DNA from 3 places in the Caballeronia sp. LZ028 genome. Region 3 is predicted to be linked to each of the others. Evidence: predicted binding sites of a transcription regulator. Region 3 holds the regulator's gene; each other region holds the start of a gene.
What was found. Region 3 encodes FliA, which starts transcription of late flagellar genes. Its sites were predicted from a motif close to CTAAAGTTTNNNNNNNNNNNGCCGNTA; they were not measured.

Region 1 (3,973 bases), 2.2 Mb from region 3:
GAAGCGCAATCGCGCAGGGTTTGTCGTGGTCGGGCACGTTCCATAGCGTCGGCGCGCGGCTGTTGCGCGATTACGCCGATCTCGTCGGGCTCGCGCCGTCGTTCACCATCAACGATCGCGAGGATTCGGCCGATCTCATGAACCTCGTGCGGCACGAGCTCGGTTTGTCGTCGAAGGAAAAGCGCTTTCCCGCCAAATCGACGTGCTTCGCGATCTACTCGCGCGTCGTCAACACCGGCGCGTCCCTGGCGACCGTGCTCGATCAGTCGTATCCGTGGTGCCGCGAGTGGGAAGCGGACCTGAAGCGCCTCTTCGCCGCGTACGTCAGCGCGAAACAGGCGCAAAGCGTGCTCGATTACGACGATCTGCTGCTCTACTGGTCGCATCTCGCGGCGGAGCCGTCGATTGCCGCCGATCTCGCGAGCCGCTTCGATCACGTTCTCGTCGACGAATATCAGGACACGAACCGTCTGCAGGCATCCATTCTTCTCGCGATGAAACCGGACGGGCGCGGCCTCACCGTCGTCGGCGACGATGCCCAATCCATCTACTCGTTTCGCGGCGCGACGGTGCGCAACATCCTCGATTTTCCCGGCCACTTCGATCCGCCCGCCGCGACCGTCACGCTCGACCGCAACTATCGTTCGACCTTGCCGATTCTCGAAGCGTCGAACGCGGTGATCGGCCTCGCGACCGAGCGCTACACGAAGAATCTGTGGACCGACAAGGCATCGGCGCAAAAGCCGCGCGTCGTTGCCGTCGCCGATGAAGCCGATCAGGCGCGCTATGTCGTCGAAAAAGTGCTCGAAGCGCGCGAAGGCGGCATGAAGCTCAAGGCGCAAGCGGTGCTGTTTCGTGCCGCGCATCACAGCGCGGCGCTCGAAATCGAATTGACGCGCCGGAACATTCCGTTCGTGAAGTTCGGCGGACTGAGGTTTCTCGATTCCGTTCATGTCAAGGACGTGCTCGCGGTGTTGCGCTGGGCCGAGAATCCGCGCGATCGCGTCGCGGGCTTTCGCGTCGCGCAGTTGTTGCCGGGCGTCGGACCGGCGATCGCCGGGCGCCTGCTCGACAGCGTGAGCGCGCCGGACGCGGTGGCGTCGAATGCGATCGCCGCGTTTCAGGCGCCCGCGCGCGCGTCGGAGGACTGGCCGCGTTTCGTCGGCCTGATGGCGAAGCTCTGCGGCCGCGACTCCGGCTGGCCCGCCGAGTTCGAAATGATCCGGCGTTGGTACGAGCCGCATCTGGAACGCAATCACGAGGACGCGGCGATCCGCATCGGCGACGTGTTGCAGATGGAAAGCATCGCGGCGACGTATCCCACGCGCGAGCGCTTTCTCACCGAACTGACGCTCGATCCGCCCGACGCGACCAGCGACGAATCCGGCGTGCCGCTGCTCGACGAAGACTATCTGATTCTCTCGACGATCCATTCGGCGAAGGGCCAGGAATGGCGCAACGTGTTCGTGCTGAACGGCGTCGACGGCTGCATTCCGTCCGATCTCGGCACGGGCAGCGACGAAGAACTCGACGAGGAACGGCGGCTGTTATACGTCGCGATGACGCGCGCGAAGGAAGACCTGCACATCATCACGCCGCAGCGCTTCTACGTGTACAACCAGACGCATCTCGGCGACCGTCACGTATGGGCGCAGCGCACGCGTTTCATTCCGCCGCATCTGATGCAGAACTTCGAAGCGGCCGCGTGGCCGCCCGTCATCGCGCCCGCTGCGCCGACGGCGGCGGGGCTGGCTGCGGCCGCGAAAGCGAAGATCGATATCGCGGCGCGCCTAAAGGGAATGTGGGACTGACCTGAATCTCAGCGCTGCGCGCGCGATGCACGCGGCGCGCGCGGCGACGGCGAGAAGATGCTGCGCAGCCATGCTGCGAAGCGTGTGTAGCCGTCGTAAGGCTCTTCGACGAAAAGCTCGGGCCGCAGCGAGCGCAGATATTCCAGCACTTGCTGCGCTTCCTGCTTCTGGATCGAGCCATAGAAGATGCCGAGCCGCAGCAGGCAGCGCAGTTCGCCGAGCTTCTCGCGCGCGGTCGAACCGATGCTCGTCTCCACCGAAATCTTGGTTTCATACACGCGCTGACGTAGCGAATCGGCGAGACGCCATGCGGGCGTCTGCATCTTTTCCTCGACTTCGCGAATATCCGCCGCCGCCGATTTGATCTGCGAGGCGAGCATGTCGACTTGCGATACGTCGCCGTCCGCTTCGGTGACGATCGCCGTCGCCCACGCGCGCGATGCCTTGACGAGATCCTCGGCGGTCCAGTCCGCGCGGATCGCGAAGGCGAAGCCGTGCTCGGCCGCCTGCCGGATCAGGATCTCGACGACGTCCGGAAACTCCTTGTCGAGCGCGCGCTTCGCCCACGCGTACTGGCCGTGCGTGAGCATGCGCTGCACCGCCTGCTCGGTGAGCGGCGTGTTGTTGTCCAGGAGCTTCGCGCGCAGGAAGTCCTCGAACGAAGGCGTGACGAATTGCGGATCCAGCTTCAGCGACAGACGCGTGAACGCTTCGAAATCGCGCTGCAGCGAAGCGATGGTCTCGTCGCGTAACGATAAGGTGATTTGACGCATGTTGGTTCCCGGTTCCGCCTTCGATCTCCGAAGGCGGGAAAAGCTGTCGGCGCCGCGTCTCAGGCGGAGTCCATTCGTTTCTGTTATCGGCGCGCGCTTCGGGAACTTGAGGATTCTTCGATGCTCTTTGAAAGCCGTTTAACGGCTGATGGAGAGAAAACGTTTAGCGCAGCACGGCGAACTGCCACGCGAAAAACACCGCGAGCGACACGGCAATCGTCAAAAGCGGCCGTTTCGTGAACGCGCAAACGATGATCGCGACGATCGCAGCCACGAGCTGCGGATTGCGCCAGGTGATTTCCGCGCCGTTGCCGTGCGGCGAGACGGTCATCGGCACGATGATCGCGGTGAGCACCGTCACCGGCACGAACGAAAGCGCGGTGCGGACGATCGGCGGAAAGGGCAGGCGTTCGCCCAGCACGAACACGGCGGCGCGGATCGCGAACGTAACGGCCGCCATGCCGAAGATCAGCGTGACGTAGTTCATTGCGTGCGCTCCTTCGCGTTCTTCAGACGATGTTTCGCGTGGCCCTTCGCTTGCGGACGGTTTTCCATCAGCGTGAGCAGCATGCCGACGGCCACGCCGACGAACACCGCCGCGAGCAGGCCGAGCTTGTACGGCCAGTCTTGCCACGCGAAGGACAGCACGCCCGATGCGAGCGCCGCCGCGACGAAGCGCACGGCGACGAGCTGCGGCACGACGATCGCGATGAACGTCGCGACCATCGCGAAGTCGAGCCCGAGCGATTTCAGTCCGGGAAACGCGGCGCCGAACAAGAGGCCGAGGAGCGTCCACAACTGCCAGTTCAGATACATCGCGACGCCGGAGCCGAAGAAGTAGTGCGGCCCGATCTCGCCCGGCGCGCGCTTCTGATAGTGCGCGTAGGCGACGGCGAAAACTTCGTCGGTGAGCATGCCCGCGAGCGCCCAGCGCCAGCGGCGCGGCAGATGCGCGACATACGGCGCGAGCGTCGCGGAATAGAGCACATGACGCAGATTGACGACGAGCGTCGTCGCCAGAATGACGGCGAAGCTCGCGTGCGACGCGATCAGGCCGACCGCGATGAACTGCGCCGAGCCCGCGAACACGACGAGCGACATCAACTGGCCGTGCCAGAGCGTGAGCGGACTTGCGGTGACGAGCGTGCCGAAGATCACGCCGAAGGGCGCGGCGCCGATCATCATCGGGATGGTGTCGCGTGCGCCGGCGGCGAATTCGCGCAAAGGTGTTGCTTTCAAGATTTCCTCCTATGGAAGCGAGGATACGCAAAACGTCGATGAGAATGCTTGTACGTTCTTGCGCTTTCCCGAGGCCGGACCGCCTAACGCCAGCGGCCGGGCGGCACGCCGAACGTGCGCTTGAAATGGCGCGTGAAGTGACTCTGATCC
Region 2 (3,973 bases), 290 kb from region 3:
GACGAGCGCATCCGTCAGATAAGACACGACGCGCTCAGTGCCGCCGTAAAACTTCGGAGGAACTGCTTCGTGCAACGGTGCAATTTGTGCGATTCGCATAACGTGACTCTCCATTTAGGTAAGGCATTGCAGTCACGCTCCGGTCGAGCGCTCAACGCATGCCATTCGGGCGGGCCGCGTGTGGTTGGACGCCGCCCGAGACAGGCCCGGAGATGAAAAAACATCGCGACCGGGTTATCCCTTACCGATCATTATCGGGATCGAGACCGGCATTTCACTTCATTTTTCAATCGCTTATCGTTGTTACAGCGCGATACATGTGCTGTTACGAAGTCAGAAATTGCATCGATGGCGGCGATGAGGGCGGATTTGAAGCGTCGGACGCGCCGGGCGGCATGAATCAGCAATTCACGGTCCTGCGGCCTGAAAGGCGCGACAGCGCGCGCCCGTCTTAAAAAAACGGGGCGCGGCTATTAAGTCAGACGAATACGTGCCGATAACGCATGTCTGCCGAGCGGCATCGAAGCGGCCGGCTTGTAAGAAATTTTCCTACACGATTCTTCGCGAAACTCCGTCGCAGCGTCGGATGCTTTGTCCGACAGGCGCGGCGGCGGGCATCGGCGACAATCGAATCGACAACAGACAACACGCGCGGGGCCGCATTCGCGTTTCTTTGCGAATTCGAGCAAACGTTCCCGCTGGGCCTGACCAGCCACGTTTCGATTCGGGGAAAAAGATGACGACCAGCACTACGAGTACGCTCGCGGAAATCCGCGAGGTGAACCTGTCGTACTTGCTCCTCGCTCAGCGGCTTCTTCAGGAAGACCGCATCTCGGCGATGTATCGCCTGGGCCTTTCGGAGCAGGTTGCGCAAGTTCTGGCTTCGCTGACGCTCGCGCAGGCAGTGAAAGTGGCGTCGTCGAGCCATTTGCTGTGCCGCTTTCGTTTCGATGACCACGCGATCCTTTCGTCGCTCGCCGACAAGGACCGCAGCGCGGCGCTCGCGCACGCCCACGCGGCGATTGTGCTGGCGGACAGTCCCGTCGAGCAGATCGGCTGACGCCGCGCGCGAAGCCCGATGGCGACGAAAAGCGTGGTCGCGGAGGTCCGCGAAATCACTTTGGCGATCGAGCTGATCGAGCTCGGCGCGCGCCTGCAACTGCTCGAAGCGGAAACGAGCCTGTCGCGCGACCGTCTCATCAAGCTCTATAAGGAACTGAAAGGCGTGTCGCCGCCCAAGGGCATGCTGCCGTTCTCGACGGACTGGTTCATGACGTGGCAGCCGAACATCCATTCGTCGCTGTTTCACGGCATTTATCGCTTCATGGCGGCCAACGACAAGAGCCAGCCGACGATTCACGCGATCGTGAAAAGCTACCGCCTCTATCTCGAACACGCGGCGCTGTACGGCGACGAACCCGTGCTGTCGCTCACGCGCGCGTGGACGCTCGTGCGCTACTTCGAATCCGGCATGCTCCAGACCAACGTCTGCACGCGCTGCCGCGGACGTTTCGTCGCACATGCGTACGAACTGCGCGCCGGTTACGTGTGCGGCCTCTGCCAGCCGCCATCGCGCGCGGGCAAGACGCGCAAGGCGGGCGCGGACCGCGAAGCGGGGCGGATCGCCGCCTGATCCGCGCCCGCGTCCGTCTAAAAGCGATCGTGGTACGAAAGCCCGACGGTCATCCCGTGCGGCGTGCGCTGATACATGATCGCCCAATGCGTCACCGATGCGCCGATCCACGCACCGAGCGCGTCGGCGGCCAGATCCTTGTAGGAGAAGCCGTCCGTGCGGCAGGTTCCGTCGACGATTTCCTTCACCAAGCCCGGCGCAGTGCCGATCAACGTGCCGTAGACGACCGGATGGTCCGAGCCGCGCGTCAAATAGGCGCCGAGCGCGCCGAACGGCGCGGACGCGGCCACGTGGGCAAGTTTGTCGGAGCCGGTCCAGCTATCCGATGTCTGCATACGCCAGCCGCCGCGCGAACCGCTGCTGCAGTCGAAACCCGCATGCGCGAATGAACTCGCGGTCACTGTCAGCGCGAGCGCGCTGGCCTGTTTCATTGCTCTTGTCATCGTTCCCTCCGATTTCACGACTTCGCGTCTCCAACAAAACTGAACGCGCGTTCGTATTATCGGCAGAAAATGTGATGTTTCGTGTCGAACGGGAAAATTTTGTTTCGCTGCTAGGAAAAGTTCGATATTTGGTTGCCGTAAATCAGCGATTGAGACGCAGATTTTGCGAAACAGCGAGAAGGCCGCGCGGCAAACCGCACGGAACGTACAGCGGTTTGACCGTGCCCCAAAGTTTTCCGGTCGAGTGCCGTAAACCACTTAACGGCGGTCTTACCGCATCAAACGTGAGGACTCGACTGTGCTGATTTTCATTGGATCGCTCGTGACATTGCTGTCCGTCTTCGGCGGCTATGCCATCGAAGGCGGCCACCTTGGCGCGCTCATGCAGCCGGTCGAAATTCTGATGATCGCGGGCGCGGGCGTCGGCGCGTTCATCCTCGGCAACAACGTCAAGACCATCAAGGCGACGATTCAGGTGCTGCCGACGCTCTTCAAGGGCGCGAAGTACGACAAGAGCATGTACATGGAGCTGATGGGCCTGCTCTACGTGCTGCTCGCGAAAGCGCGCAAGGAAGGCACGCTCGCGCTCGAAGCGGATATCGAAGATCCGGCGAAGAGCCCGGTGTTCAGCCAGTACCCGAAGATTCTCGCGGACCATCACATCGTCGAATTCCTGACGGATTACCTGCGCCTCATGGTGAGCGGCAACATGAACGCGTTCGAGATCGAAAGCCTCATGGACGAGGAAATCGAGACGCATCACGTCGAAGGCGAAGCGCCGGCGCACGCGCTCACCAAGGTCGGCGACGCGATGCCCGCGTTCGGCATCGTCGCGGCGGTGATGGGCGTCGTGCACACGATGGCCTCCGCCGATCAGCCGCCCGCGATTCTCGGCGAGATGATCGCGCAGGCGCTCGTCGGCACCTTCCTCGGCATTCTGCTTTCGTACGGCTTCATCGGACCGCTCGCGAACGTCGCGGAACAGCGCGTCGCGGAGCAGACCAAGATGTTCCAGTGCATCAAGGTGACGATCCTCGCGAGCCTGAATGGCTACGCCCCCGCGATCGCGGTGGAATTCGGCCGCAAGGTGCTGTTCTCGACGGAGCGCCCGTCGTTCTCCGAGCTGGAAGAACACGTGCGCAAGGTCAAGTCGAAGTGACTTCCGCCATAGTCGAGACACAGCGATGAGCAACGATACCGATCGCCCGATATTCATCAAGCGCGTCGTCGCGGGCAAGAAAGGCCATCACGGCGGCGCGTGGAAACTCGCCTACGCGGACTTCATGACCGCGATGATGGCGTTCTTCCTGCTGATGTGGCTGCTTTCGTCGACGTCGCCGGTGCAGCGGCGCGGCATCGCCGAATATTTCCAGATGCCGCTCAAGGCCGCGATGGTCGGCGGCAAGACCGTCGGCATGGACAACAGCATCATCATGGGCGGCGGCCGCGACATTTCCAGCACCGACGCAGGCGCCGCGCGCAAGACCGATGGCGCCACGCAGCTCGCGCAGCGCGCCTCGTCCGACACCGACGAAGAACTGCTCAAGTCCGCGCAGGGCGAGCTCGAACGGCGCGAGCAGGTGCGCCTGCACGATCTTCAGGTGAAGCTCATGGCCGCGATCGAGGCCAATCCGACGCTGCGCCAGTTCAAGCAGCAGATCCGCATCGAATCGACGCAACAGGGCTTGCGCATCGAAATCGTCGATACCCAGAAGCGCCCGATGTTCGCGCTCTCCAGCGACGCCGTGCAGCCGTACATGCGCGACATCCTGCGCGAGATCGGCCGCTCGCTCAACGACGTGCCGAATCACATCGTCGTGCAGGGACACACAGACGCCGTGAAGTACGCGGGCGGCGACAAGGGCTACAGCAACTGGGAGCTGTCCGCGGACCGCGC
Region 3 (3,973 bases):
ACGCCGCGCCGGCATCGAAGGAACACGCATTCGATGGCTTGCCCGCGAACGCGGCGGCCGTCGTCACCGAAGCGATCCGCACGCGCATGGAGCAGGTCGTCAACGAAACGGTGATGAACGAGCTTTCGTCGATGCGCTCGATGATGGAAGAGCACTTCTCCGGTCTCATGTGGGGCGAGCGCCAGCGCCGCAACCCGACGGGCGGCGCGCTCACGAAGCGTTTGTTCGCCGCCGGTTTCTCGGCGCAGCTCGTCCGCATGATGGTGGACAACATGCCGGAACTCGAGAGCGTCGAAGGCGCGCTCGAGTGGGTGCAGCAGGTGCTCGAATCGAACATTCCGGTGATGGACAGCGAAGACGCGCTGATGGAACGCGGCGGCGTGTTCGCACTGATGGGCCCGACTGGCGTGGGCAAGACGACCACGACGGCCAAGCTCGCCGCGCGCTGCGTGATGCGCTTCGGCGCAAGCAAGGTCGCGCTGCTCACGACCGACAGCTACCGTATCGGCGCGCACGAGCAACTGCGCATTTTCGGCAAGATTCTCGGTGTGTCGGTTCACGCGGTGAAAGACGGCGCGGACCTGCAACTCGCGCTTTCGGAACTCCGCAACAAACATATCGTGCTGATCGACACGATCGGCATGAGCCAGCGCGATCGCATGGTCTCGGATCAGATCGCGATGCTGTGCGGCGCGGGTCATCCGGTGCAGCGCATCCTGCTGCTCAACGCGACGAGCCACGGCGACACGCTCAACGAAGTCGTGCAGGCCTACAAGAGCGCGGCGGACCAGCCGCCGCTCGCGGGCTGCATCCTGACCAAGCTCGACGAAGCGACGAATCTCGGCGGCGTGCTCGATACGGTCATCCGCTACAAACTGCCGGTGCATTACGTGTCGACCGGTCAGAAAGTGCCGGAGAACCTGTACGTCGCGACCAAGCGGTTTCTCATCAAGAGCGCGTTCTGCATCCCGCGCGACAACTCGCCCTTCGTGCCGCAAGACGAAGAAACGCCTGCGCTGCTGTCCGCGTTGTCCGCGCGCGCCACGACCGAACTGCATGAGGTGCACTTTGGATAAGTTCGTGCTCGACCAGGCGGAAGGCCTGCGACGGCTCCTTACGCGCGCCGGTTCGCGCGTGGTGGCGATCGCGGGCGGACCGGCCGGCATCGGATGCACGTCGGCGGTGGTGAATCTCGGCGCGGCGCTTTCCATCCACGGCAAGGACGTGCTCGTGATCGACGAGCACCGCAACGCGGGATCGGTGAGCCGTCTCGTGGGCACCGAAGACGCGGGCGCGCTCGCCTCGGTGATGTCGGGCCGGCGCATGCTCGGCGATGCCGTCGAGCGCACGCCGTTCGGCTTCTCGCTGATGGCCGCGCCGCGCGACGAACGCATCGTTCACGATGCCGCGCAATGCCGCGCGTTGCTCGACGGTCCGGCGGACATCGTGCTGATCGATGCGCAACTCGATCGCCACGGCGCGCTGTCGACGCTCGCGGCGCAGGCGCATGACTTTCTTATTGTGACGCGGGTAGCCGCGTCGGCGATCACCGAGGCGTATGCGTGCATGAAACGACTGCACTACGCCCATGCGATCGGCCAGTTCCGCGTGCTCGTCAATCACGTGCAGAACCCGGCCGACGCGGCGGTCGCGTTCGACAACCTGTCGGGCGTCGCGAGCCGGTATCTGGCCGTGTCGCTCGTGCAGGCGGGATATGTGTCCGAGGATGCGCGCGTCGCTCGGGCGATGGAACTCTCACGCTGCGCAGTCGAAGCGTTCCCGGCCACGGCCGCGGCGCGCGACTACCGCGCAATCGCGGCGGAGCTCCTGCACTGGCCGATGCGCCCCGCGCCTTATATGCGCGATGCGGGCGGCCAGGCCGACGCGCGAAATCCGGTTAGCGACTCTGTACAGGGCGCGCGGGAGGCGTCGCATCGTGCGGCTGCGCTTCACGACTTTGCATTGAGCAGCACGGCGTCGATGTGATCAAGATAGGTGACCAAGATGTATAACGCCCAAGGCAAACTCTCACAGTCGGAAGTGCTGACGAAATACGCACCGCTCGTTCGACGGCTGGGGCTCCAACTCGTCGCCAAGATGCCGGCGAGCGTCGATCTCGACGATCTCATTCAGGCCGGCATGATCGGCCTGCTGGACGCGGCGAGCCGCTACAAGGAAGATCAGGGCGCGCAGTTCGAAACATATGCGAGCCAGCGCATCCGCGGCGCGATGCTGGATGAGCTCCGCGCGAACGACTGGCTGCCGCGCAGCATGCGCAAGACGTCGCGCGAAGTGGAATCGGCGGTGCACAAGGTCGAGCAGAACCTCGGCCGCGCGGCGAGCGAGCAGGAAATCGCCGAGCACATGAAGATGCCGCTCGACGAATATCAGTCGATGCTTCAGGACTTGCACGGCAGCCAGCTGATCTATTACGAAGACTTCGATCGCTCCGCCGACGACGAGCCGTTCCTCGACCGCTATTGCGTCGATCGTTCGGATCCGCTGTCCGCGCTGCTCGACGACAGCCTTCGCGGCGCGCTGATCGAAGCCATCGACAAGCTGCCCGAGCGCGAGAAGCTCCTGATGAGCCTCTATTACGAACGCGGCCTGAACCTGCGCGAAATCGGCGCGGTGATGGAAGTGAGCGAGTCGCGCGTGTGTCAGTTGCACAGCCAGGCGGTCGCGCGTCTGCGCACGAAGCTGCGCGAGCAGGCGTGGACGAGCGTCGAGGCCTGACGTTCCCTAGCTGATCTCGAAGTCCCGCGTCTCGGCGAAGACCGTTTTCCCTTCGCCGAGACTTTTCGCGCGGTACATCGCGCGGTCGGCGGCGCGCAGCACGGCGGTCATGCCGGTTTGATGCGCGGACGCCGCGCTCGAAAGCAGGCATGCGCCGATGCTCGCCGATACCGACACCGGCCGCTCCTGCACCGACGTAATTTCGCCGAGCGCCGAATGGATGTTGTCGGCCACCGACAACACGGCGTCGCGGTCGCGCATCTGATGCGCGAGCACGACGAACTCGTCGCCGCCCAGACGCGCGATGGTGTCCGACTTGCGCATGCGCTTCGCGAGCGAGTCCGCGAAGGCTTGCAGCAGCAGATCGCCGACGGCGTGACCGTAGGTATCGTTCACTTCCTTGAAGCCGTCGAGATCGATCAGAAGGAGCGCGGTGGCGTGATCGCCATTGGCTTCGGGCGCGTTCATCGCGCGATCGACGACTCTTTCCAGCGCGTACCGGTTCGACAGACCCGTGAGCGGATCGGTCGATGCCTGACGCGCTAGATCGCGATTCGCGTTGCCGAGCCGATCGACGAGCACGCTCAGATACACCGATGCGCCGAGTACGCTCAGCGCGAGCCCGATCGCGGCGGGAAGATTCTCGTGCCACCACGGCTGCCAGACGGCCATCGCCGTGACGATGATGAGCGCCGTCGCGCACGATACGGCGAGCGTGCGCTTGCCGTATCGGCATCCCGAACCGATCAGAAACCAGAACATCACCCAGAGAAGCGGCAGCGCCGTTGCGCCGCCCGCGGCGAGCGCGAGCCCGAGGATCGTCTGATCGGCGATGGTCGTGACGGTCAGGCGCGCAACAGAAGGCGCGCTCATGCGGCTGACGATCAGAAGCGTGATCGCCCCATAAGACACATAGAGCGCGACGAGGCGCGTGGTCAGGAAGGCATCGTGTGAAGGGCGGAGCCACGCGAAAACGCCGTAAGCCAGAAGAACCACCGCTCCCATCCAGACCCGCAGCGTGGCCTGCTCGCGTTCCGGATTCCGGTGTTCGGACCATGCGAAGGCATAAGTCCGGCGTGCCGGTTGATGCGCCTGCTCCATACTGAACCCCTGGATGGTGATTTCTTTCTTTTATCTTGCTGCCAAGTACTGCGGCCCCGTCGCATGGCATCGGCTGAATTGAGTGGTATCGAGTTGCACCGAGCGAGCGATCCGCTATTTTGCAACGTTTTGCGAA

Region 1: QCE58_RS11320 (DUF4088 family protein) is a predicted target of FliA. The motif match lies at 2,669-2,695, and genes of this name have one in related genera.
Region 2: motA (flagellar motor stator protein MotA) is a predicted target of FliA. The motif match lies at 2,303-2,329, and genes of this name have one in related genera.

What each region holds. Positions count from the first base shown of each region.
Region 1 covers NZ_JARUXN010000001.1:2,381,811-2,385,783, reverse strand. Annotated here, with positions in the region: gene QCE58_RS11325 (ATP-dependent helicase) at 1-1,811, shown strand, start outside; gene QCE58_RS11320 (DUF4088 family protein) at 1,820-2,584, opposite strand; gene QCE58_RS11315 (AzlD domain-containing protein) at 2,748-3,071, opposite strand; gene QCE58_RS11310 (AzlC family ABC transporter permease) at 3,068-3,769, opposite strand; gene QCE58_RS11305 (AraC family transcriptional regulator) at 3,907-3,973, opposite strand, start outside.
Region 2 covers NZ_JARUXN010000001.1:432,835-436,807, forward strand. Annotated here, with positions in the region: gene QCE58_RS02040 (glycosyltransferase family 4 protein) at 1-99, opposite strand, end outside; gene flhD (flagellar transcriptional regulator FlhD) at 737-1,060, shown strand; gene flhC (flagellar transcriptional regulator FlhC) at 1,079-1,633, shown strand; gene QCE58_RS02055 (hypothetical protein) at 1,651-2,064, opposite strand; gene motA (flagellar motor stator protein MotA) at 2,375-3,235, shown strand; gene motB (flagellar motor protein MotB) at 3,261-3,973, shown strand, end outside.
Region 3 covers NZ_JARUXN010000001.1:144,136-148,108, reverse strand. Annotated here, with positions in the region: gene flhF (flagellar biosynthesis protein FlhF) at 1-1,076, shown strand, start outside; gene QCE58_RS00725 (flagellar biosynthesis protein FlhG) at 1,069-1,986, shown strand; gene QCE58_RS00720 (RNA polymerase sigma factor FliA) at 2,005-2,736, shown strand; gene QCE58_RS00715 (GGDEF domain-containing protein) at 2,743-3,837, opposite strand.